Regions from separate parts of the Microbacterium sp. NPDC057659 genome, predicted to be linked through region 1. Evidence: predicted binding sites of a transcription regulator. Region 1 holds the regulator's gene; each other region holds the start of a gene.
What was found. The regulator LexA, encoded in region 1, represses DNA repair genes until DNA is damaged. The targets are predictions, from matches to a motif close to TCGAACANNTGTTCGA.

Region 1 (7,938 bases):
CCGCGCTCACCGTCGCCACCTACATCGCGGTCGGCATCGCCGTGCTGATGCTGATCGCCGCGGTGCTGCTGATCGCCACCACCATCCGCCTCTCGGCCTATGCGCGGCGCAAGGAGATCGGCATCATGCGCCTGGTCGGCGCGTCGAACAGGGCGATCCAGACGCCGTTCGTGCTGGAGGGCGTGTTCTCGGCGTTCATCGGCTCGGTGCTGGCCGGCATCGCCGTGCTCGCCGGAGTGAAGTTCGGCGTCGAGGGGTATCTCGCGGAGCGCGTCCCGTTCATGCGTCCTCTGGTGGGCATGCAGGATGCCGTGTTCGTGGTGCCCGTGCTGATCGGCATCGGCGTGCTGCTGGCGGCACTGTCCGCAGGTTTCGCGATCCGGCGCTGGCTGCGCACCTGACCCTGTAGGCTTGAGGGCTGTCTGTCGTCAGGAGAAGAACATGCCCAGGGAACGCGGTGAGAAGGTCATCGCGACCAACCGTCGCGCGCGCCACGACTACAACATCGAGAAGTCGTATGAGGCGGGCCTCGTGCTCACCGGCACCGAGGTGAAGTCGCTGCGCCAGGGGCGCGCGAACCTCAGTGACGGCTACGCGTTCATCAAGGGCGGCGAGGCCTACCTCGACGCCGTGCACATCCCGGAGTACTCCCAGGGCCACTGGACGAACCACGCATCCAAGCGCATCCGCAAGCTGCTGCTGCACCGCGAGGAGATCGCCAGGCTCGAGCACGCGGTGTCGGCGGGCGGCTACACGCTCATCCCGCTGCGGCTGTACTTCTCGGACGGCCGGGCCAAGGTCGAGATCGCGCTGGCGAAGGGCAAGCGCGAGTTCGACAAGCGTCAGACCCTGCGCGAGCGTCAGGACAACCGCGAGGCCGAGCGCGCGATGCGCATGCGCAACCGGATGGGCGAGTAGGCGCCGGATCAGGCGTCGCGCAGTTCGCGCTTGAGGATCTTCCCGCTCTGGTTCCGCGGCAGCTCGTCGATGAACCGTACGGCCTTGGGCACCTTGAAGGAGGACAGCCGGTCCCTCACGTGCGCGATGAGCTCGGCTTCGGTGACCGACGTCTCCGGCCTGCGCACCACGTACGCCACGATCGCCTCGATCCAGCGCTCGTCCGACACGCCGATGACCGCCACCTCGGCGACATCCGGATGCGTGTACACGGCATCCTCCACCTCGCGGGACGCCACCATGATCCCGCCCGTGTTGATCGCATCCTTGATGCGGTCGACGACGGTCAGATATCCGGCCTCGTCGCGCGTGACGAGGTCGCCGGAGTGGAACCATCCGTCGCGGAACGCCTCGGCGGTCTCCTCCGGCTTGTCCCAGTAGCCCTGCGCCAGCTGCGGTGAGCGGTACAGCACTTCACCGGGCTCGCCGACGGCCGCCTCCGCGCCGCTCTCGTCGACCACACGGGTCTCCACGAACAGGATGGGTCGTCCCGCGGATGCGGGCCGCTCCGCATGCTCCTCGGGGCGCAGCACGGTCGCCAGTGGACCGATCTCCGATTGGCCGAAGCAGTTGTAGAAGCCCAGGGCGGGATAGCGCTCGCGCAGTCGGTTCAGCACGGTGACGGGCATGATCGATGCGCCGTACTGCGCCTTGGTGAGTGAAGAGAGGTCGGCGTGATCGAGGTCGGGGTGGCCTGCCAGGGGCACCCAGACCGTCGGAGCGAGGAACAGCGAACCGATGCGCTCCTCCGCGACGGTGCGCAGGATGCGCGGGATGTCCGGTGCGGGCAGCAGCCGCACGGTGGCGCCGATGGCGAGGTAGGGGAGCATGAACACGTGCATTGCCGCCGAGTGGTACAGGGGCATGCAGATCAGCGGAGCGTCATCCGCCCTCAGATCGAGGGCGACGATCACGGACGAGTACTCGGCCACGAGAGCCGCGTGAGTGAGCATCGCGCCCTTGGGCTGTGAGGTCGTGCCCGATGTGTACAGCAGCTGCACGAGGCGTTCGGCGTCGATGTCCGACGGCAGTTCAGGAACCGCGCCGGAGGTCGCCCTCGCCAGCAGCGAGTCGTCCGTGTCACGCAGCGATGCCACGCGCTCCACCACCGTGTCCGAGCGCACCGCGTCGAAGTGCGTCCGCAGCTGCGGATCGACCAGCGCCGCCCGTGCGCCCGACTGCGCGATCACGTAGGCGAGTTCCGCGCCGTGCAGCGCATAGTTGACAGGCACGTGCACGAGGCCGGCCCTGGCGATCGCGAGGAACGCGATGACGTAGGCGTCGGAGTTCGTCCCGTAGGTGACCACCCGCTCGCCGGCGGAGAGGCCCCATTCGCGCAGTTCGGCGGCAGCGCGGCTCACCGCGTCATCGAGCTCCCGGTAGGTCCAGTCGCGGTCCTCGAACCGGAGGGCGAGCGCGTGCGGCTCACGCGAACTGCTGCGCCGGAGCACCGCGTCGACGGTGTTGCTGCGCCAGGGTTGGAATGCGGACGTCGTCGTCATGACGCTCACGCTATCCCAGCCGTCGTCACGCCGGTGTGAAGCCGAAGGTCCTGCCCAGGAAGGCCAACTCGGCCTCGAACGCGGCGATGATGTTCTCGGCACGCCGGAAGCCGTGTCCCTCTCCGGAGAACAGCACGTACTCGTGCGGGATGCCGCGTGCGGCAAGGGCGTCGCGGATCGCCTCGGACTGGTTCGGTGGCACGACCCTGTCGTCCGCGCCCTGCAGGAGCAGCACCGGTACGTCGATGCGATCGGCGTGGGTGAGCGGCGATCTCTCGATGTAGGTCTGCTCCGCCTCGGGCAGCGGTCCGACCAGCCCCGTCAGGTAGTGCTTCTCGAAGTCGTGGGTGTCCGACGCCAGCATTCGCAGATCGGCGACGCCGTACCGGCTGATCCCGGCGCTGAATGCGCCGCCCCGCACGAGCGCGCAGAGAACCGTCCAGCCGCCCGCCGAGCCGCCGCGGATGGCGATGCGGTCCGGGTCGGCCGCGCCGGATGCCACGAGGCCGCGCGCTGCCGCGATCACATCGTCCACGTCGGCCACGCCCCACTGCCCGTCCAGGCGCTCCCGATAGGCGCGGCCGTACCCGGTGGAGCCGCCGTAGTTCACGTCGAGGACGCCGATGCCGCGGCTGGTCCAGTATGTGTAGGCGGTGGATGCCGCCCCGCCGACGTGGGCGGTCGGCCCGCCGTGCACCATGACGATGTACGGCGGAAGCTCGCCGTCGGCGGCCACGGCATCCGGGTGCGTCGGCGGATAGTCGAACGCGTGCACGGGTCCGTGCGGCCCGTCGAAGGTCACCGGTCGCGGCGCCGCCACCCAGTTCCGGTCGACCGGGGCGCCGCCGCGAACCGCGAACGCCTGGCCGGTGACGGTGTCCAGCACCCACAGCCCGCGATCGACGGTCGCTCCGGTGCCGGACACCAGGATGCGTCCGCCGGAGGCATCGTCGATGCTGGCCTCGGCCGTCACCGGCAGCGACAGGTGCGTGCTTGTTCCGTCGCGCTCGATCAGGACGAGCTCGTCCGCCCCGTTCGTGCGCACTGCCGCGATCCGGCTGTCGCCCAGAGGGCGGTACCACCGGTTGCCGAGCACCCACAGACCGCCGCCCGTGTCGGCGTCGATCGGGTACGCGGTCCGCGAGGCGACGTGCAGGCCGTCCAGCTCGACGCGTTCGAGGTTCCAGCGCCCCTTCGGGTCGTCCAGGAACAGCAGCTCGGTGTCCGTCACCCACTCCGGCTGCAGTGCGGCGCCGGTGCCGATGGTGGCGAGTTCATCGGTGCCGATGGCCGCGAGGTGCAGGAGACACTGCTCCCATGGCATCCGCTCCGTGCTCCACTGCACCCAGGCGATGCGGGTGCCGTCGGGGGAGAGCGCGGGATGCGCGACGAAACCGCTCGTCGACACGAAGACGCGCGCGGCGTCATCGTTGTCGGCGGCGGAGCCGTCGGTGGGGATCTCCACGATCGCCCGGACGTGCCGTTCGGGGCGCAGGTCCTCGCGCACCGCGAGCAGGCGCCCGTGCTGCACCGACAGACCGCCGTACTGGGGGCCGGCCTCGGTGATCGGCTGGGGCGATCCGCCCCGCGGCATCCGGTACACACGCTGGTCGCCGCCTTCGACGAAGTACAGGGTGCCGGCGGCGTCTGTCGTCCACGCTCCGCCTCCGTACTCGTGCACGCGAGAGCGCGCGTTCCAGGGTGACGGCAGGATCTCGGCGCCGGTCGAGCTGCGCACCGCGATGCGGCCGCCCTCGGCGGGCACCGACTCGCCCCACCAGATCTCATCACCGACGAATCGTGCGCCGTCGATCCGCGGCGTCGCGGCCGCCATGCTCGCGGCGTCGAAAGGGGAGTGCCAGGTGCCGTATGCGGATGCCATGTCTCGAGGGTACGGCTCTGCGACATACGGAGTCACACGGAACGACGAAGGCACTCCCTGGATCAGGGAGTGCCTTGGTCGTAGGTGCAGTAAGGCGGTCAGACCGCGCGGAGAACGGCGACGATCTTGCCGAGGACGACGGCATCGTCGCCGAGGATCGGCTCGAAGGAGGAGTTGCGCGGCAGCAGCCAGGTGTGGCCGTCGCGCTGCCGGAAGGTCTTCACTGTGGCCTCGCCGTCGAGCATCGCCGCGACGATCTCACCGTTCTCGGCGGTGCTCTGCGAGCGGACCACGACCCAGTCGCCGTCGCAGATGGCGGCGTCGATCATCGACTCCCCCTGCACCTTCAGCATGAACAGCTCGCCCTTGCCGACCAGTTGCCGGGGCAGGGGGAAGATCTCCTCCACCTGCTGCTCGGCGGTGATCGGGACACCGGCGGCGATCTGGCCGACCAGGGGCACCAGTGCTGCGTCGCCCACCGGCGGGACGGCGTCGGCGGGGTTCTCGGTGCTGGCTCCCGGCAGATCGATCAGCACCTCCATGGCACGGGTCTTGCCGGGATCGCGGCGCAGATAGCCGCTGAGCTCGAGCTGGCCGAGCTGGTGGGTGACGCTGGACAGCGACTTCAGCCCCACCGCGTCACCGATCTCGCGCATGCTCGGCGGATACCCGTAAGTGGCGATCGAGGTCTGGATGACCTCCAGGATCGCCATCTGCTTCGCGCTCAGGCTCTTGCGCCGGCGGGTGCGCGGCGCCTCGGATGCGTTGCCTGCGATGTCGCTCATCGGTGCTCCTTCGTGCGCCGGCCCACCGTGCTCCGAGAGCAGCCGATTCGAATGTCGGTGGTCCGTGATGGGGTGTCGTTATCGAAACCGTATCCGAGAAGTCGCCGGAATCGGAAGATCTGTTCGAGCGTGTCGGTGAACGAGGGTCGCGGATTTCGAAGAACGCTTGACAAGTATTCGATATCGAAGATAAGTTCGGAACACAGCTTCGCATCCGCCGTTCCCGGCCGAGCGGCGGATGCGAAAGCTGATTCCATCTGACGAGGAGCACGACATGAGCACCATCGGCATCGCCCCCACTGCAGTCATCGGCACCCGCCTGCGCATGACGCGGCGCGGACGCCGGGTGCTGAGCGCTCTCGTCGCCACCCCCGTCGCCATCGGCATCGCCTACGCGGGCATCGCCGGCGGTTCCGCGCTCGCGTCGGGCGAGCGCACGGCCCCCGTCGACTTCGAGACGGTCATGGTCATGCCGGGCGACACACTCTGGTCCATCGCGGGCGAGGTGGCTCCCGGCGCTGATCCGCGTGACGTCGTCGACGAGATCAACAGTCTGAACAACCTGCACGGCGGCGTCCTGCAGGTCGGCCAGGAGATCGCGATTCCCGCACGTTACACGGACTGAACCAGGGTGGCACCCGCCATACGATTGACGGGTGACCTCACTCGACGAGCTGCCCCTCCGCGATGATCTGCGCGGACTCACACCGTACGGCGCGCCGCAGGCGCCGCTGCCGGTCGCGCTGAACGTCAACGAGAACACCCATCCGGTTCCGGATGATGTGGCGGCCCAGATCCTCGAGGACGTCGCCGCGGCGCTGCGCGAGGTGAACCGCTATCCGGACCGGGAGTTCACGCGGCTGCGCGAGGGCTTCGCGAACTATCTCGGCCACGGTCTGCGTCCGGATCAGATCTGGGCGGGCAACGGGTCCAACGAGGTGTTGCAGCACATTCTGCAGGCCTTCGCCGGCCCCGGCCGCACGGCCTTCGGGTTCGCTCCGACGTACTCGATGTACCCCCTGCTCGCGCAGGGCACCGGAGCGAGGTGGATCGCCGGCACGCGTGGCGACGACTACCGGATCGACCCGCAGGACGCCGCGGATCAGGTCGCAGCCGCTGACCCGGATGTCGTCTTCCTGTGTGCGCCCAACAACCCCACCGGCACCCCCCTTGGACTCGATGTCGTGGAGGCGGTCTACGAGGTCGCCCGCGGCGTGGTGATCGTGGACGAGGCCTATCACGAGTTCGCCCCCAAGGATGCGCCGTCGGCGCTCACTCTTCTTGATGGGCGTCCGCGGCTGTGCGTGTCGCGCACGATGAGCAAGGCCTTCGCCTTCGCCGGTGCACGCGTCGGCTACCTGGCCGCGGATCCTGCCTTCATCGATGCGCTCCGCCTGGTGCGTCTGCCATATCACCTGAGCGCTCTGACCCAGGCGGCGGCGACTGCGGCCCTGCGCAACGCCGACGTCATGCTGCGCATGGTCGACGACATCGTCGTGCAGCGCGACCGCATCACCGCAGGGCTGACCGAGCTCGGCTACCTCCCGCACGAATCATGGTCGAACTTCGTCCTGTTCGGCGGTGTCGACGACCCGCACACGACCTGGCGCGCCCTGTACGACCGCGGTGTGCTGATCCGCGACATCGGCATCCAGGGACACCTTCGCGTCAGCGCCGGCACCGAGGCCGAGACCACCGCGTTCCTCGATGCCATGGCCTCGATAGGATCGGCAGTATGAGCGACCGCACCGCCAGCCGCACGCGCAGCACATCCGAGTCCACCGTCGAGCTCGAGCTGAACCTCGACGGCACCGGCCGCAGCAGCATCGACACCTCGGTGCCGTTCTTCGACCACCTGCTCACCGCGTTCGCGAAGCACTCGCTCACCGACCTCACCGTCCGCGCCTCGGGCGACACCCACATCGACGCGCACCACACGGTGGAAGACGTCTCGATCGTGCTCGGCGACGCGATCCGCGAGGCGCTCGGCGACAAGGCCGGCATCTCGCGCTACGGCGATGCGCTGGTGCCGCTCGATGAGGCTCTCGCACAGGCCGTGGTCGACATCTCGGGTCGACCGTACCTGGTGCACTCCGGCGAGCCCGAGGGCTTCGAGTTCCACCTCATCGGCGGTCACTTCACCGGGTCGCTGGTACGTCACGCGTTCGAGGCGGTCACCTACCACGCAGGCCTGACCGTGCACGTGCGCGTGCTCGGCGGCCGCGACCCGCACCACATCGCCGAGGCGGAGTTCAAGGCGTTCGCACGGGCGTTCCGCCAGGCCAAGGCGCTCGACCCGCTGATCGTGGGCATCCCGTCGACGAAGGGCGCCCTGTGAGCGAAGCTTCTCGCGTCGTCGTCTACGACTACGGCTCCGGCAACGTGCACTCCGCCGTCAAGGCGCTGGCCGCCGCCGGCGCCGACGTCGAGCTGACCGGTGACCGCACCAAGGCGCTCGAGGCCGATGGACTGTTCGTCCCCGGCGTGGGGGCCTTCGCGGCGGTAGCGACCGCGCTGCGCGGGCACGGCGGCGATGAGATCATCGAGCGGCGTCTGGCCGGCGGCCGCGCCGTGCTGGGTGTCTGCGTCGGCATGCAGGTCATGTTCGAGCGCGGCGTCGAGCGTGGGCACGATGCCGAGGGGCTCGGCGAGTGGCCGGGCACCGTCACCGAACTCGACGCCCCGGTGCTCCCGCACATGGGTTGGAACACCGTCGAGCCGGGGGAGGGGTCGGTCCTGTTCCGCGGCATCGAGCAGGAGCGGTTCTACTTCGTGCACTCCTTCGCCGCCAAGGAGTGGGAGCTCGACGTGC
Region 2 (7,938 bases), 120 kb from region 1:
TGGAAGTACCACGAGGCGATCTACGGGTTCCACGTCAACCTGCACGCCTCGCATCCGTACGCGAGCCCGGCCTGGCAGTGGCCTCTCATGATGCGCCCGACCGCGATCTGGGTCGGCAACGAACAGGGCGGATGCGGCACCGATCACTGCATCTCGGTGATCTCGTCGGTGCCGAACCCGCTGATCTGGTTCGCGGGCATGGCCGCCGCGCTCTACCTGCTGTACCGGTTCGTGCGCGGGCTGATCGACCGGCAGCCGGTAGGACCGGCGTTCACCATGCCCCTCATCGGCCTTGCCGTGACCTACGTGCCGTGGCTGCTCTACCCCGAGCGCACGATCTTCCAGTTCTACACGGTGGTGATGGTGCCGTTCGTCGTGATCGCGCTGGCCGTCGCGCTGAGATCGCTCGCCGGCAGAGCGGATGCCCCGCTGTCGCGGCGCCAGGCCGGGCAGCGCACCGTGGTCGTGTTCCTGGTCGTCGCGACGCTGCTGTCGGCGTTCTTCTATCCGGTGTGGACCGGCATGAGCGTGCCCTACGAGTTCTGGCTCGTGCACAACTGGATGCCGGGCTGGATCTGATCGATCGGGTCTGTGCCCGATAGCCTCGTCGGATGACGACGATCGCCCCCATCACGCCCGCCGACTTCGACGAGTGGCTCGCGCTGTGGAACGGATACCTGACCTTCTACGAGGCGACGCTCGATGAGCAGACGACGACTGCGACGTTCGCGCGCCTCGTCGACCCGGCATCCGGTATCCATGGCGTGCTGGCGCGCGACGACGACGGCAGGGCGATCGGTGTCGTGCACTGGCTGGCGCACCCCGCCACGTGGACGACGACCGACTACTGCTACCTCGAAGACCTGTTCGTCGCACCGGATGCTCGCGGCGCCGGTGCCGGCCGCCTGCTGATCGAGCACGTGCGGGACTGGGCCGAGCGGAACGGCTCCGCCAAGGTCTACTGGCTCACCGCTGAGACGAACGAGACGGCGCGGGGGCTCTACGACCGCGTCGCCACGCGCTCGGGCATGATCCAGTACCAGATCAAGACGACCTGAGGCCGGCGTGACAGCACCGGACCTCGTCCTCGATCTCTCCGCGCTCCCCCTGAGCGAAGGACTGCGCCGCCTCATCGCCGACGAGAAGGAGGAGTTCGAGACCGTCCTCGGGCGACGCCTGGTGCTCCGCGCGGCGGAGGCTGGCGAGGATGCCTGGGTGATCGACCCCTCATCGGATGCCGCGCCGAGGCTGCGCTGGGATGCCCCCGGCCGGCTGGTCTCGGTCGCTGCGACGGAGGCGGAGTTCATCGCCACGCTGAACGCCGTGCACAGCCTGATCGGTCGCGACGTCGAGGAGGTCGTCGTCGAGCCGGTGGCCTCCGCCGAGGAGGCCACCGCGCTCGTGCGCGAGGAGGTCGGGAACACCTATCCGTACTTCTCTCTCCGCGGTCTCGACTGGGACGCGATCTGCGCGCGGCACCTCGGCGAGACGCCTGCCGTCGACGACTTCTCCGACTTCGCCGCCGCATGGCTGGCGGAACTCGGAGACGCTCACACCGGCATCAAGGCTCGCGGGCCGGGGTCCTTCAACCCTCCCTATCGGGGTTCGCTCGACGCCGACGGCGTGCATCTGAGCGAGGTGCCGGCCGACAGCGCCGCGTGGCTGGTCGGTGTGCGCCCCGGGTGGACCGTGGAGATCGAGCACGCAGGGCACTTCATCCGGACGGTAGGTGCCTCGCCTCAGCAACTGTCGCAGGTGCGCGCGCGGCGCGCGCTCGCCTTCACGGGCGAGGAGCGCACGTTCCATGCGCGTGGACCTTTCGGGCAGGAGGCGGACTGGGTCGAACCAGCGGTGCCGCCGACCGCGGACGACACGGTACGGGTCGCGCGCGGGTCTGACGGCGATCTCCGCGTCCGTGTCCGCGCCTTCGATGCCCGCGTCGACCTGCACGCGGCGTTCGATGACATCTTCTCGCGAGCACAGGTGTCCGATCACCTGACCCTCGACCTCCGGGGCAACCCCGGCGGATCGATCCTGCTCGCCACGGATCTGCGGGACCGATTCCTGCGGGAGCGCACGGCGATCGGCTCCTTCGCCTTCACGGACGGCCGTGGAGGGCTGGGACCGCGACGAGAACGGTGGGCCGAGCCCAGCTCGAGATCACGCTGGCCCGGCACCCTGGACATCCTGATCGACGCGATGACGTACTCGGCGAGCGAGGACTTCATCCTCGGTCTGCAGGGCCTGGAGCATGTCACGGTCACCGGCTCACGGACCGGAGGAGGTTCGGGTCGCCCCCGCCGGATCCCGATCCTCCCCGGGATCGACCTCTCCGTCAGCACGGCCGTCACGTACGACCGGCGCGGACGTCCTGTGGAGTTCCGCGGCATCCATCCAGACGAAGGCAGGGGCTGACACATGCCCGCGCCGAACGGCTTCTCCTACAGCATCCGCGGTGCCGACGTCGTGATCACGCACCACGGCAGGACGGCGACGGTGCTGCGCGGTGCGCGCGCCGCCCAGTTCCTCGACGACGTCGAGCGCGGGGATGCGCAGCTGCTGATGGCCCGGGTGACCGGGAACTACCGCCGGGGCAACGAGCGCACCGCCCGGCAGCATCCGCGCAATCAGCGCTGAGCGACCTCTTCCGGGGTCGCTTTGTGGTGTCCCTCGTCGAAGCTCGGACGGCGGCCGAAGAGGCGGCCGACGCCAAGCACGATCCCGACGATGATGAGACCGACGACCAGTCCGCCGACGGCGGAGATCGCGGTGTCGCCGAGCCAGACGACGAAACCGCCGAGAGGGGCGAGCAGCTCCTCGACGCCGTGCAAGAGGTCGGCCGGCAGGTGGAACCCGACCTCGCCGATGTTGACGATCACGAGGTGGCCGCCGACCCAGAGCATGGCGACGGTGCCGACCACGCTGATCACGCGGAACACGGCGGGCATCGAGCGCACGATGCGGGTTCCGGTGTGCCGCACGCGTCGCACCGGGTTCTTGGCCATCTTCAAGCCGATGTCGTCGATCTTCACCAGCAGAGCGACAGCCCCGTAGACGACGGCCGTCATGACCACGGCGATCACGGCGAGGATCATGAGCGTCTGCCAGAAGCCGAGCCCCTTGTCGAGGCTGGCCAGCGAGATGAGCATGATCTCCGTCGAGAGGATCAGGTCGGTGCGGATCGCACCCCAGACCAGGCGCTTCTCGTCACGCGCGCCCTCGTCCTCGTGGCCGTGCCCGAAACCGAACCACTCGAGCACCTTCTCGGCGCCCTCGAAGCAGAGGTACACACCGCCGACGATCAGCAGGTAGGGCAGCACTGCGGGTGCGAACGCCGTGAGGACGAGCGCCACCGGGATGATGATGAGGAACTTGTTGCCGAGCGACCCGAGCGCGATGCGCACGACGACGGGAAGCTCGCGCGCCGGCGTCAGTCCCTGCACGTACTGCGGCGTGACGGCGGCGTCGTCGATCACGACTCCCGCGGCTTTCGCGGATGCCTTCATCGCGGCGCTCAGGATGTCGTCGACGACCGCCAGCAGACCAACCGACATGCGTTCTCCCCGTGTTCTCGACGGCCGATTCGGCCCCGGAGAACACTACCGGGTGAGGTGCTCGGAGTCTGTGCTGAGACCGGTTGCCATAGTGTTGCCTGGTGGCGCAGAACCCTCAGCAGCTGAAGCCCTGGTATCGGACCTGGTGGACGGTTCCCGTCTTCGGGGCGGTCGTCCTGGTCGTGATCGTCGCCCTCGCGCAGGCCTTCGGTCCGAAACCGGAACCCGTGGTCAGACCCACCGCGACGAGCACGGCGTCTGACTCGGCGACTGCGCTCACCGAGACGGCTTCCGGGCTGACCTACAGCGAGGCCACCACGGCGTGCAACGATGCAGCACAGGCCGAGGTCGACCCCGACACGTGGAACGGCAGTCCGAAGCTCGATCCGCTCGAATCGCGGATCGTCGGGGATGCCTGGTACGTGAAGTTCGGCGGCACGGTGACCTCCGCCGCCGGAGCCGAGGTCGAGAGCATCGTGGAGTGCACGGTCGGGGGCGCGCCGGATGCGGCGGTCGTCAAGAAGGTCAAGATCGAACGCTGACGAGGAGGCAGCACGGGAAGCCTCGCCGCGCACGGCTGGACGTGCCCGATGATGCCGGCACGGCGGCGCGCGGTTGTCGGTGAGCTTCGCCGCCGCCTACGAGCCCACGTCGGCCGCTGCGACCGAGGTCGCAGCCCGACGTCATCCGTGACGCGCTGAGCGCCGTTCCGCCGTGAGCAAGTGCATGGCGGACCTTGCCTGCCGAGTTCAGGGGCTCGCGCGGCTGGTGAGGGTGTGTCGTCGGCCTCCGCCGGTGGGGTGCCAGTCGCGGCGGTGATCCCACCAGGCGGGGCCGCGGATCTCGGGGATGCCTGCTCTGAACCGGATCTGCCAGTGCGACAGGTGCAGGGTGCGGTGATGATGCCAGCACAGCGCGACTCCGTTGTCGGTGTGCGTGCGGCCGCCGTGGGCGTACTCGTGAACGTGGTGGATCTCGCACCAGGTCGCGGGGATCGTGCAGCCGGGGATCACGCACCCGCCGTCGCGGGCGATGATCGCCCTCCGCTGCAATGCGTTGAAGACCCTCCCACTGGTGCTCAGCGACACGATGCGGCCTCGACCATCGAACATCACCCTCTGGATGCCACCCGCACACCCGGACTGCGCGGCCACCCGCACCGGGACCGTACCGGCATCAGCGCCGTCCACGTGCGCGAACCCGGTACCTGCGGCGTAGTCCGCCGCGGTGACCGTGACCACGAGCGTCGGCGCGGCGCCGCCCAGGTCGGGCAGTTCCCCGCCGCGGGCCGCGACGGTCAGGATCGTCGCCAGCGCGTCATGCAGCTTCTGCGCCCTGGTGCGGTCGTCCCCCGTGTCACTGCCCCCGTTCGGGTTCTCGGCGGAATCGAGGGGGTCGTCGAAGCAGACTCCGGCACCGGACCGCGGGCTGAGCAGGGCGTCGTTGAGCCGGCACCACTGCGCGTACACCTCGGGCAGCAGTCCACCGGAGACCGGATAGACACCGTCGCGGAGTCTGCCGAATCTGATCCCCCGATTCCGCGAGGCGACTTCGTCATCCGGCTCGGCACCGTCCGGATCCAGCGCAGTCACCACCGCCCGGGAGAAGTCGCCCACCTCCGCCGGCGACGGGACCGGCACCCGTCCGATCTCTGCACCCGACTCGGGGTGCAGGACGACCCCGCTTGCGTAGGCGGCGACCAGCCGGTCCGCTGCCACCCGCTGCTCGTCGCTGATCCTCGTGCGAGAGTGCTCGATCGAATCCGCCCCGGCCACCAGGCCGCCCAGCCCGACGTCCCCCGCGAGCAGCGCGCCGCGCAGCCGGTCGTACTTCGCGGGCAGGAACGCCCCGTCCGTGATCCCCCTCGCCCGAGCCGCGTATCCGGCGGCGCGGACGATCCGCGCCGCGTGAGCCCTGTCGATCCGGCACGCCATCGAGAGCAGGTCGACCGGCCGCTGGCATCCGTGCCGGGTCGTCAGCCGCTCATCCCGAAGCCCCTCCGACCGGTCCCGCACCTGCACCGCCGCCTCTACCAGCACCCCGTCCACGCGCCGCTGGATCCGGCCCGCGACATCCAGCAGACGCATCAGCTCCGCATCCGGCAGATCAGGAAGCTCTTCTCCCTCGAACGCGTCCGTGAGCACACCGGCGAGCTCTGCCTCCAGAGTTACCAACCGGTCCACCACGACGCTGTTCATACCCCCTATTCAACCGACGGCCACCGACATTCGAACATCTTTTCGCATCAAACGTTAAACCCCAGGTTGAAGCGACTTTTCGGCCATCACGCACAGGAGACACCCCGCGACAAGACAATGACGCGACCTCCTCACGGAACCTCCGGCAGGCACCACGACGAGGCCGTCAGACCGTCACCTCCTGAGGATGACGCCGATCTGGGTCCCGTCAGCACTCTCCTCGACGCTGTCGATCCGCCCGAACGCGGACAGCTCGTCCAGGAGCGAGCCGCGGGTGAACCAGTGCACGTACCCCTGTCCATCGCTGAAGGTGTCGAGCGGCTCGAGTCCCCTGAACTCTGCCGCCGCAGCGTGATGGACCGGGTCATCCTGCAGGCTCTCGAGAGCCTCGCCCTCCGTGGGCACGAGGTGGCTGGTCACGAGCAGACGTCCACCCGGGCGAAGCACCGCCGCGACGTCATTCAGCAGCCGGCGTCGGCTCTCCCGTCCCGGGACGTAGCAGTAGTGCTTGACGGAGAGGACGAGGTCGAACGACGCCGGCGGAAATGACACCTCTGTTCCGGTCACGACGTCGAACTCCACCGAATCTGCACCACGTTCGTGTGCGAAATCCTGCGCAGCCCCGATCAGCGGCGAGCTGACGTCGACGCCCGTGACCCGATTGCCCTGCAGCGCGATCGGGACGGCCAGCCGCCCGGCCCCGCAGCCGAGATCCAGCACGTCCCATCCGCGCGGCCGCAGACGTTCGAGCAGTGACGACTCGAGCTCGGTCGGCCCCTCGCGATTCCCGGCCGCATAGAACGAGACCTGCTCCGGCGCCTCGAACCAGGCGCGCGTCCGCGCGATCAGCCGCTCGATGTCGTCGCCCACGTGCGCCCACGCTACACGGGCCTCGATCGAGGCGTTCCTGCTCCGGCTGGCTCGGCAGGTCAGGGCGTGCGGCGGCACTCATTCCGCGAGCGCTCCGCCCCGTCATACGTCCCATGCCGCGCGCACCGCGCCGAGGGCCTGTTCCAGAGTCAGCCCCGCGGATGCCGCGACGAATGCCTGCGCTGCGTCCCGAACCGTGTCGTCGTAGGCGTGCCCGGCGCGCACCCGCGTGCCGCGCGCGCGGCTGGTCTCGATCAGCCCCTCTTCCTCGAGTGCCCCGTACGCCTTCGCGACGGTTCCGGCCGCGACGCGAAGGTCGCCCGCCAGCTGCCGGATCGACGGCAGCCGGCGGCCGCCCGGCAGTTCACCGGAACGGATGCCGTCGGCGAGCTGCGATCGGATCTGCTCGAAGGGAGCGACCGCACCGGCCGGGTCGAGCGTGATCACCGGACCGACTCCGGCGCGGTCGACATCCGCTCCCCGACCGTGAACGCGGTCAGGGCGGCAAGGGTCGCACTGACGACGCTGAGGACCAACGCGACGATGCCTCCCCAGAGCAGCATGTTGCCGACGACCACCCACACCGCGGGCGCCCCGGCGCTCGAGGCCGTGACGCTCATCAAGGCACCCGCCGTCCACGCGATGCCACCGAGCGAGAGCAAGACCGCGCCGATGGACAGCTTGAGCACGACGGATGCCGAGGCCTGACGCCATTGCGCGTCGCTCTCCGCGTCCTCCGGGCGTGGGAACACCGCGGTCGACCCGATCCCCTGCAGCGCCACGATCGTCGCGGCGACGAGCAGCGCGAGCCCGATCAGGGCCGGCACACCGTAGTACCAGCCCGGGTACGGGGTTCCCGCCGCAGCCTCGCCACCGACCGTGAAGCCGATCGCCCGCGACCGACCTTGCTCGTCGTCCGTGGCGGTGACGCCGCAGCACAGGACCACTGCCACGAAGACCACGACGATCTCGATGCACGCGTGCACCCAGCCGCGGGGGATGAAGGACCGCCAGGAGCGATGCTCGAGTCGGGCGGAGCGCGGCTCGTCGGCGTCCACTTCGACGTCGCGCGGTGGAGTCGCCGCGTACACCAGCAGTCCTGCGGCCGCTGAGACCAGGGGCGTCACCGCCAGCGGCAGCCCGAGCAGGTCAGGCAGCATCAGGCCGAGGGCCGCTCCGATCACGAACACGAGCAGGGCAGTGAGCACGGCGAACAGCACCCGGCGCCGCGCCGCCGCCACGACCGGCGCAATGCGCTCGGGAAGCTCGGCCCGCCCACGGCGATGGACGATCAGCCACACGATCGCAACGATGAT
Region 3 (7,938 bases), on a different contig from region 1:
GCTCATCGTCACCTCGCAGTTCGGCTCGACCTCCATGCTGCAGCGCAAGCTGCGCGTCGGTTTCGCCAAGGCCGGCCGCCTGATGGACCTGCTGGAGTCACGTGAGATCGTCGGCCCCTCCGAGGGGTCGAAAGCCCGCGACGTGCTGGTCACGGGCGAGCAGCTGCCCGAGGTGATCGCTCGGCTGCGCGGGGCGCCCGCACCGACGCCGGCCCCGGCAGCGCCTGCTCCGCAGGCCGCGCCTCCGGCTGCGGCGGCGGAAGCCGCGGACCCGTATCCGACCGATCCCATCGAGGCGCAGTACGACGGGCTGCCGGTCGTCGAGAGTGACGGCGACGAGGACGCCTGGGGGCTGACCGGGCGAGACTGATCGATAGGATCGGTTCGTGGCGATTCCCCGACAGCTTCCCAACGCGATCACCATCGCCCGCATCCCGCTCGCGGTGGTGTTCTTCGTACTGCTGCTCATGGGCGGCAGCTACGGCGAGATCCAGCCGGTGCTGCGCTGGGTCGCGGCGATCCTCTTCGTCGCCGCCATCTCCACCGACTGGGTCGACGGCTACCTGGCTCGGAAGTACGACATCGTCAGCGACTTCGGCAAGCTCTGGGACCCGATCGCCGACAAGCTGCTCACCGGCGCGGGTTTCATCGGCCTGGCGATCCTCGCGGAGGTGCCGTGGTGGATCGTCGTCATCATCCTGATCCGCGAGTGGGGCATCACCGTGCACCGGCTCATGATCAGGAGCGAGCACGTCGTCGCGGCGGCGTGGATGGGAAAGATCAAGACGGTCGTGCAGGGCGTCGCGCTGAGTTGGGCGCTGCTGCCGCTGCACGTGCTGGTCGGGATGCCGGCATGGATCGTCGTCACGCAGACGCTGATGATCACCGCTCTGGTGCTCACGGTGGCGAGCGGCGTGGACTACATCGTCGCGCAGGTGCGCGGATCTCGCACGGCACGGCGATGAGCGACGCCGCCGAACTGATCGACGCGCTGCGTCGTCGTGGCTGGACTCTCGGTGTCGCCGAGTCGTTGACCGGGGGAGCGCTGTCCGCCGAGCTGGTCTCCGTGCCCGGAGCTTCGAACGCACTTCTGGGCGCGGTCGTCGCCTATGCGACTCCGGTCAAGCACAGCCTGCTCGGGGTCGACCAGACGCTGCTCGACGCGTACGGACCCGTGCATCCCGAGGTGGCCGTCCAGATGGCCTCCGGCGTGCGACGCGCCGTCCAGGTCGCCGGGCGTCCGGCTGACGTCGGCATCAGCACCACGGGCATCGCCGGTCCCGACTCGCCGGACGGACAGCCGGTCGGCACCGTGCACATCGGCATCGTGACCCCGGTCGCGCAGAGCGTGCGATCGTTCGTGTTCGACGGCGACCGAGCGCAGGTGCGCCGAAGCAGCGTGGACGCAGCGATCGCGGCGGCGCTCGAACTGGTCCGGGAATAGCCGCGGCGCGGCGCCGGTTCTCCCTGATGTGCTGATGACGCAGCGAACGCTCACAACTGAACCACAGAGAGAAACAGTAGATTTGATGACGCCAGGTGGGGTTAGACTGGCGATCCGCTCGGCGCACGAGCCGGCGGAGACGATGGAGGGGAGGTTCCGATGATCCTTGTACGACAGGAGATCGGCGATGTGCTGAGGGACTTCCGCCTGCAGAAGGGGCGCACCCTCCGGCAGGTCGCGGGAAAGGCATCCGTCGCCCTCGGCTACCTCAGTGAGGTCGAGCGCGGACAGAAGGAGGCGTCCAGCGAGATCCTCGCCTCGGTCGCCGAAGCCCTCGACGTCCCCATCTCGACGATCATGCGTGAGGTCGGCGACCGCATCTCGGTGCTGGAGGGCCTGCAGGTCTTCCCCGACGTGGTTCCTGACGACCTGGTCGCCTCGGTCGAGCCCGAACTCTCGCTGCGCTGATCACGGATGCGACGCAGTGAGTTCCTGCGCGCCGTCGACGACGAGTTCGGCACGCGCGCCACGACGCTGACCCAGGATCTCGTCCTCGGCAGCCTCGGCCGCACAGCGGTCGAAGCGCTGGACGCCGGAGTGCCGCCGCGAGAGATCTGGCTCGCGCTCTGTGAAGAGGCCGATGTTCCGGCAAGCCGTCGCTACGGCGTGGGGCGCCTGGAGCCGGGCAAACGCTGACGGATTCATCCGCACTTCTGATCGATACCAGGACGGCGTGTCGTCGAAGAAGTGTTCGATAGAAGCGTATTGTTCTGCACAGATGGATTCCGGCCGGAATCTTCCCACAGGAGGCGGTATCGCCGACGCGATGTCGGTGGCCCCTCCTACGGTGAAAGACATGGCCTGACGCCATACGCCTTGTCTCAGATCCAGCCCCGCCGGGGCCGGGCGCGACAGCCTACAGGCGGCAGAACTCGAGTACGAAGGAGCACGTCATGCCCTCACCCGCAGACCGCGAGAAGGCCCTGGAATCCGCCCTCTCCCAGATCGACCGTCAGTTCGGAAAGGGCTCGGTCATGCGACTGGGCAGCGACGAGCGCGCACCGGTCGAGGTCATCCCGACCGGATCGATCGCGCTGGACGTCGCCCTCGGCATCGGGGGACTGCCGCGCGGCCGCATCATCGAGATCTACGGCCCGGAGTCCTCGGGTAAGACCACGTTGACCCTGCACGCGATCGCCAACGCCCAGCGCGCCGGCGGCATCGCCGCGTTCATCGACGCAGAGCACGCCCTCGACCCCGAGTACGCGAAGAAGCTCGGCGTCGACATCGATCAGCTGCTGGTCTCGCAGCCCGACACGGGCGAGCAGGCGCTCGAGATCGCCGACATGCTGATCCGCTCCGGCGCGATCGACCTGGTCGTCATCGACTCCGTCGCGGCCCTGGTGCCGCGCGCTGAGATCGAGGGCGAGATGGGCGACTCGCACGTCGGTCTGCAGGCCCGCCTGATGTCGCAGGCACTCCGCAAGCTGACCGGTGGGCTGAACCAGACCAAGACCACCGCGATCTTCATCAACCAGCTGCGCGAGAAGATCGGTGTGTTCTTCGGCTCGCCCGAGACCACCGCCGGTGGTAAGGCGCTGAAGTTCTACGCATCGGTGCGTCTCGACATCCGGCGCATCGAGACGCTGAAGGACGGCTCAGACGCCGTCGGAAACCGCACTCGCGTCAAGGTCGTGAAGAACAAGATGGCGCCGCCGTTCAAGCAGGCTGAGTTCGACATCCTGTACGGCGTCGGCATCTCGCGCGAAGGCAGCCTGATCGACTTCGGCGTCGAGCACGGCATCGTCAAGAAGTCCGGATCCTGGTACACCTACGACGGCGACCAGCTCGGGCAGGGCAAGGAGAACGCCCGCAACTTCCTGATCAAGAACGATGACATCGCCCTGGCGATCGAGACGCAGATCAAGCAGAAGCTCGGCATCGGCGGCGCTGCCGCTCCGGCCGAGCCCGTGGCCGACGAACTGGCTCAGCGCCGCCCGGCCTGATCATGACGGACAACAGCGGGGGCGAGCGCGACGACGATCGGCTCGCCCCTGTGATCCCGCTGTTCGGCGGCATGGGGCAGAGCAAGAGCAGCGACAGCGTTCCTCGGCGCACCGGTGACGACGGGCTCTGGCGCTCCACCTGGGACGACGGCGAGGCCGAGCGCCCTGCCGCCCCCGGTGCCCGGCATCCCGCCTACGGCGCACGCGCGCAGAGCGACGAGGAGCCGGCCGCGGTGCCTCGCCTGCGCGCGCTCCGTCCCGCGCACGACGGGGACGCTCCTGACGACGACGAGAGCGCGCCCGACCCTGATCGGCTGCGCTCCACCGCTGAGGAGACCCTCGTGCGCAAGCTCCGCAGCCATGCGATGTCGGTGTCAGAGGCGCGCACCGTCCTGCGGACCGCCGGGCTCGCCGGCGACCAGATCGACCAGGTGATCGACGACTTCGAGCGTCGCAAGTACCTCGACGATCGCGCGCTCGCCGGTCATCTCGTCATCTCCGGGGTCGAGCGCAAGGGGCAGGGTCGCGTTGCGCTTTCCCGCGCGCTCGCGCAGCGGGGCATCCCGCGCGACATCGTCGACGAGGCTCTCTCCGAGCTGCCCGACGACGATGCTGAGCGGGCGCTCGAGTACGCCAGGACCAAAGCGCGCAGCATGACCAGGCTCGACCCGGATGCCGCGCTGCGGCGGCTGGTCGGTCAGCTGTCGCGCCGCGGCTACGGCGGCTCCGTCGCGATGAATGCGGCGAAGACCGCGCTGCGCGAGGCATCCTCGACCGGTTCCGCCTCAAGGGTTCGCTTCATCGAATCCGAGTGAGCCGAGGAACGACCTCGGCTCACTCGGTCGGGCGGATCAGCTTCCCGGAGGCGCCGGGAAGTCGCCGCCTCCGGAGCCTGACCCGGGAGAGGGGAAGTCACCCGAGGAGAACCGGCCCGAACCGAGACGCGTGCTGGTCGAAGTGTCATCCGATGTGATCGCCTGGTCGAGGTCGGCGAGCACGACGACGTCGCCGGCGCTGAGCCCCTTGGCGATCTCGGTGCGTTCCGCACCGACCGCGCCGAGAGTGACGGCTGTCTTCTTCACAGCACCGTCAATCAGGACGTCGACGGTCGCAGCGGAGCCGGAGCGAGTCACCGCCGATGTGGGCACCGTGAGCACGTCCTTCGCTGCGGCGAGCTGCACGGTCGCCGTTGCGGTCGCACCGATGCGCGGCGTGTCGTCGCCGGCATCCACAGCCAGAGTCACCGTGTACGACGGTGTGGAGGTCGACGACGTGTTCAGCACGCCGATCGACGCGACTGTGGCGTCGTACTCCGCTCCGAACGCCGGCAGCACCACCTTGGCATCCTGTCCCACCTCGACCTTGCCGATCCTCGAGAGCCCGACGCCGACTTCGACGACGTAGCCGCCTGCGCTCTGCACCGTGATCACGGCGGTGTCCGAACCGGCGCTCACCGTGTCGCCGGGGACCATCCCGACCGAGACGATCGTGCCGTCGATCGGGCTCGTGAGCGTCGCGAGCGCCAGGTCCTGCTTCGCGATCGCCAGTTGGGCTTCGGCTGCGTCGATCGCCGCCTGATCGGCGAGGATCTTCTCCGCGGTGATCGTGCCGGACGATCCCGAGCCGCCGGTCATTCCGTCCGGCGTCGCCATGCTGGTCACAGCGGCCGTGCGGATCACGAGAGTCGAGCTGAACGCGCTGGTGCCGGCAGTCGTCCCGGTCTGCGACGATTCGCCGTCCGTGGAGTCCGTGCCGGACCCGTCAGAGGCCGAGAGCTGCTCCTGCAAGGCCGTGACCGCGTCGTTCAGGTCCTTCGCGGCATCTGACACGGCACCGTTGGCGGTTTCGGTGGTCTGCTGCGCCGACTGCGTCGCCGAGACCGCGTCCTGGCAGTTCGTGAGCTGGCCCTGGGCGTCCTTCAGCGCGGTCTGAAGCGCCGCTATCGCGGCCTCGTCGAGCGCTGCGGCGTCACCGCCGTCCGCGCTGCCGTTCTCTGCGGGCACCTCCAGCTTCGCGTCCAGGAATGGTGCGCACACCTGTTGCGCCGACGTCAGCGCCGCACGGGACGCCTCGCCGGCGGACACGGACTGCCCGTACTTCTCGAGCAGCTTCTGCTGAGCGGTGGTGACGGCGGCGATCGCCGCCTTCGTCGCTTCGTCGTTCGAGGAGCCGGATCCGTTGTCGCCGGGTCCGTTGTCACCACCTGGCGTGGATTCGCCTGGCGTGGATTCGCCTGGCGTGGATCCGCCTGGCGTGGATCCGCCCGGGGTGGATCCGCCCGGGGTGGATCCGCCCGGGGTCGATCCGCCCGGATTCTTCTGCGGGGAGCCGCCGGTCGACGGCAGCGCCGGCGAACCGGAGGAGTTGCCCGAGGCTGATGACGAGGAAGCGCCGTTCGACTGGGCGTCCAGATCGTCTTCGAGCGTCTGCTGAGCGGATGCGACGGTGTCCTCGGCCTTGGTCACGGCATCCGACAGATCCCCGGTGTCGAGAGCGGCGAGCGCCTGACCTGCTGTCACCTCATCGCCGAGGGAGACGGTGACGGACGCGACGGTGCCCGCCACTTGGAACGATGCGTCGGCGCTCTTCGCGGACGCGAGCTGGCCGGAGAGGTCGAGCGCCTCGGTGACGTCCGCCTTCGCGGTGACGGCCGTGCGGTAGTCGCCGTCGCCTCCTCGGGTCGCCGCATAGACCGCCGTCGTACCGGATGCCAGGACCAGCGCGGTCACGGCGATGCCGACGAGAACGCGGTTGCGTCGTCGGGTGAAGAACGCACCGGCTCCACGTCGCGCCCGCGTGTCCGCGGCCGGTGCCTCGTCGGCGCGCATGTCGTCGCTGTCCGAAAGATCGAACAGGTCGTCGTCAGCGGTCATTCGGAGTCTCCACCCTGTCCGCCGCCGTTGCCGTCGGGAGCCTGGCCGCCGGGAATCCTCCCGCCGCCGGGGAAGCCGCCGGTGCACTGCCCGCTGTCGTCCGGGTCGGAGAGGACGAGCGCAGTGGCGTCGTACCCGCCGGCGTCATCGGCCTTGCCGGTCGCCATCACGCACAGGCCGCTCTTGATGTCGGTGGTGGTGGCATCCGCCGTGCCGGTGATCGTGGTGTCGGCGTTCAGCGCCACCTCGGTGCTCGTGGTCTTCTGGTCCTCGCCGAACGACACGGCGTCGACTGTCACCTTCGAGGAGGAGACCGCGGTGACGGCCCCCGAGACCATCGATCCGAAGCCGCCGCGGCCACCGGGCCCGGACGTGGGCATGTCGGTGGGGCGGTCCTTGGGCATGTCCGTCGGCATGCCCTCCGGCCGCTCGCCGGATGGTGCTCCGCCGCCAGGGAAGCCGCCCATGCCGCACGTCCCGTCGTCCGATGCCTCGGTGACCGTCACCGAGGTCGCGGACTTGGTGTCGGAACCCGCATCCGTCATGATCATCACGCAGTCGCCCACGGCGATCGAGGAGGCGCCCACAGCGACCCGCTTGGTGATCGTGGTGTCGTCGGTGTAGCGCACCGAGGTCTGCTCGTTCGTGCTCTGCACCTGCAGCAGTCCGTCGTCGGCCGAGGCGATCAGACCGCTGACGCCTCGCGGCGACTGCTGCTGCCGTTGCTGCTGCCCGGCATTCGACGACGAGCCGCCGCCCTTCGATGAATCGGCGGAAGCATCCGCGGAAGAGCAGCCGGCCAGCAGAAGCCCACCCGCGACCAGGAGGGACGAGGCGACCAGCGCAGTACGAAGTCGAGAAGCGGTGAGTGTCATGTGTTCTTTCCTTGAGTCGGGGGAGATCATTCGCCGCGGAGGGCGTCGATGGGCACGAGCCGTGCAGCTCTGGTGGCGGGATAGACCCCGAAGATGAGGCTGATCGCGACGGCCACGCCCATGGCGAGGAATACGATCGGGGGCGACAGCACCACGGAGCTGCCGATGATCGCAGGCAGCACCAGGGCGACCACGATGCCGAGGATCACGCCGACGATGCCGCCGCCGAAGCCGAGCACAGTCGCTTCGAGCAGGAACTGGTTGCGAATCGCCCCGGGCGGGGCGCCGAGTGCCTTGCGCAGCCCGATCTCCCTGGTGCGCTCGGTCACCGAGACCAGCATGATGTTCATCACGCCGATTCCGCCGACGAGCAGCGACAGTGCGGCGACACCGGCCAGCAGCACCGTGAGGGTCTGATAAACCGCGGTCGCGGTGTCGACAAGGGCGTCCTGACTCTCGACCGTGAGGTCGGCACTGTCGGCGTCGGTGATGCCGTGCAGGTTCAGCAGGATCGACTGCACCTCCTGATAAGCGCCGGAGAGCACGTCGTCGGAGGCTGCCTTGACGTAGATCGTGTTCACGGCGGACGAGCTCGTTCCGCCCATCACCGTGCTGGCCGCGGTGGTCAGCGGGATGATCGCGGCATCATCGAGGTTGGATGAAGAGCTGGAGCCGGCGGAGTCGAGCACACCGACGATGTCGAAGGCCGTGCCGTCGATCGTCACGGACTGCCCGACGAC

Region 2: ACFVAE_RS16810 (DUF222 domain-containing protein) is a predicted target of LexA. The motif match lies at 5,783-5,798, and genes of this name have one in related genera.
Region 3: recA (recombinase RecA) is a predicted target of LexA. The motif match lies at 2,184-2,199, and genes of this name have one in related genera.

The regions. Positions count from the first base shown of each region.
Region 1 covers NZ_JBHVHU010000004.1:202,539-210,476, forward strand. Annotated here, with positions in the region: gene ftsX (permease-like cell division protein FtsX) at 1-401, shown strand, start outside; gene smpB (SsrA-binding protein SmpB) at 442-918, shown strand; gene ACFVAE_RS17435 (fatty acyl-CoA synthetase) at 927-2,459, opposite strand; gene ACFVAE_RS17440 (prolyl oligopeptidase family serine peptidase) at 2,485-4,341, opposite strand; gene lexA (transcriptional repressor LexA) at 4,440-5,126, opposite strand; gene ACFVAE_RS17450 (LysM peptidoglycan-binding domain-containing protein) at 5,401-5,751, shown strand; gene ACFVAE_RS17455 (histidinol-phosphate transaminase) at 5,783-6,865, shown strand; gene hisB (imidazoleglycerol-phosphate dehydratase HisB) at 6,862-7,464, shown strand; gene hisH (imidazole glycerol phosphate synthase subunit HisH) at 7,461-7,938, shown strand, end outside.
Region 2 covers NZ_JBHVHU010000004.1:80,151-88,088, reverse strand. Annotated here, with positions in the region: gene ACFVAE_RS16840 (dolichyl-phosphate-mannose--protein mannosyltransferase) at 1-579, shown strand, start outside; gene ACFVAE_RS16835 (GNAT family N-acetyltransferase) at 612-1,058, shown strand; gene ACFVAE_RS16830 (S41 family peptidase) at 1,066-2,415, shown strand; gene ACFVAE_RS16825 (hypothetical protein) at 2,419-2,637, shown strand; gene ACFVAE_RS16820 (DUF808 domain-containing protein) at 2,628-3,554, opposite strand; gene ACFVAE_RS16815 (hypothetical protein) at 3,656-4,096, shown strand; gene ACFVAE_RS16810 (DUF222 domain-containing protein) at 4,304-5,752, opposite strand; gene ACFVAE_RS16805 (class I SAM-dependent methyltransferase) at 5,927-6,622, opposite strand; gene ACFVAE_RS16800 (GntR family transcriptional regulator) at 6,725-7,069, opposite strand; gene ACFVAE_RS16795 (hypothetical protein) at 7,066-7,938, opposite strand, start outside.
Region 3 covers NZ_JBHVHU010000001.1:792,936-800,873, reverse strand. Annotated here, with positions in the region: gene ACFVAE_RS03895 (DNA translocase FtsK) at 1-370, shown strand, start outside; gene pgsA (CDP-diacylglycerol--glycerol-3-phosphate 3-phosphatidyltransferase) at 387-965, shown strand; gene ACFVAE_RS03885 (CinA family protein) at 962-1,444, shown strand; gene ACFVAE_RS03880 (helix-turn-helix domain-containing protein) at 1,604-1,912, shown strand; gene ACFVAE_RS03875 (DUF3046 domain-containing protein) at 1,919-2,140, shown strand; gene recA (recombinase RecA) at 2,398-3,450, shown strand; gene ACFVAE_RS03865 (regulatory protein RecX) at 3,453-4,265, shown strand; gene ACFVAE_RS03860 (HlyD family efflux transporter periplasmic adaptor subunit) at 4,302-6,323, opposite strand; gene ACFVAE_RS03855 (hypothetical protein) at 6,320-7,198, opposite strand; gene ACFVAE_RS03850 (ABC transporter permease) at 7,225-7,938, opposite strand, start outside.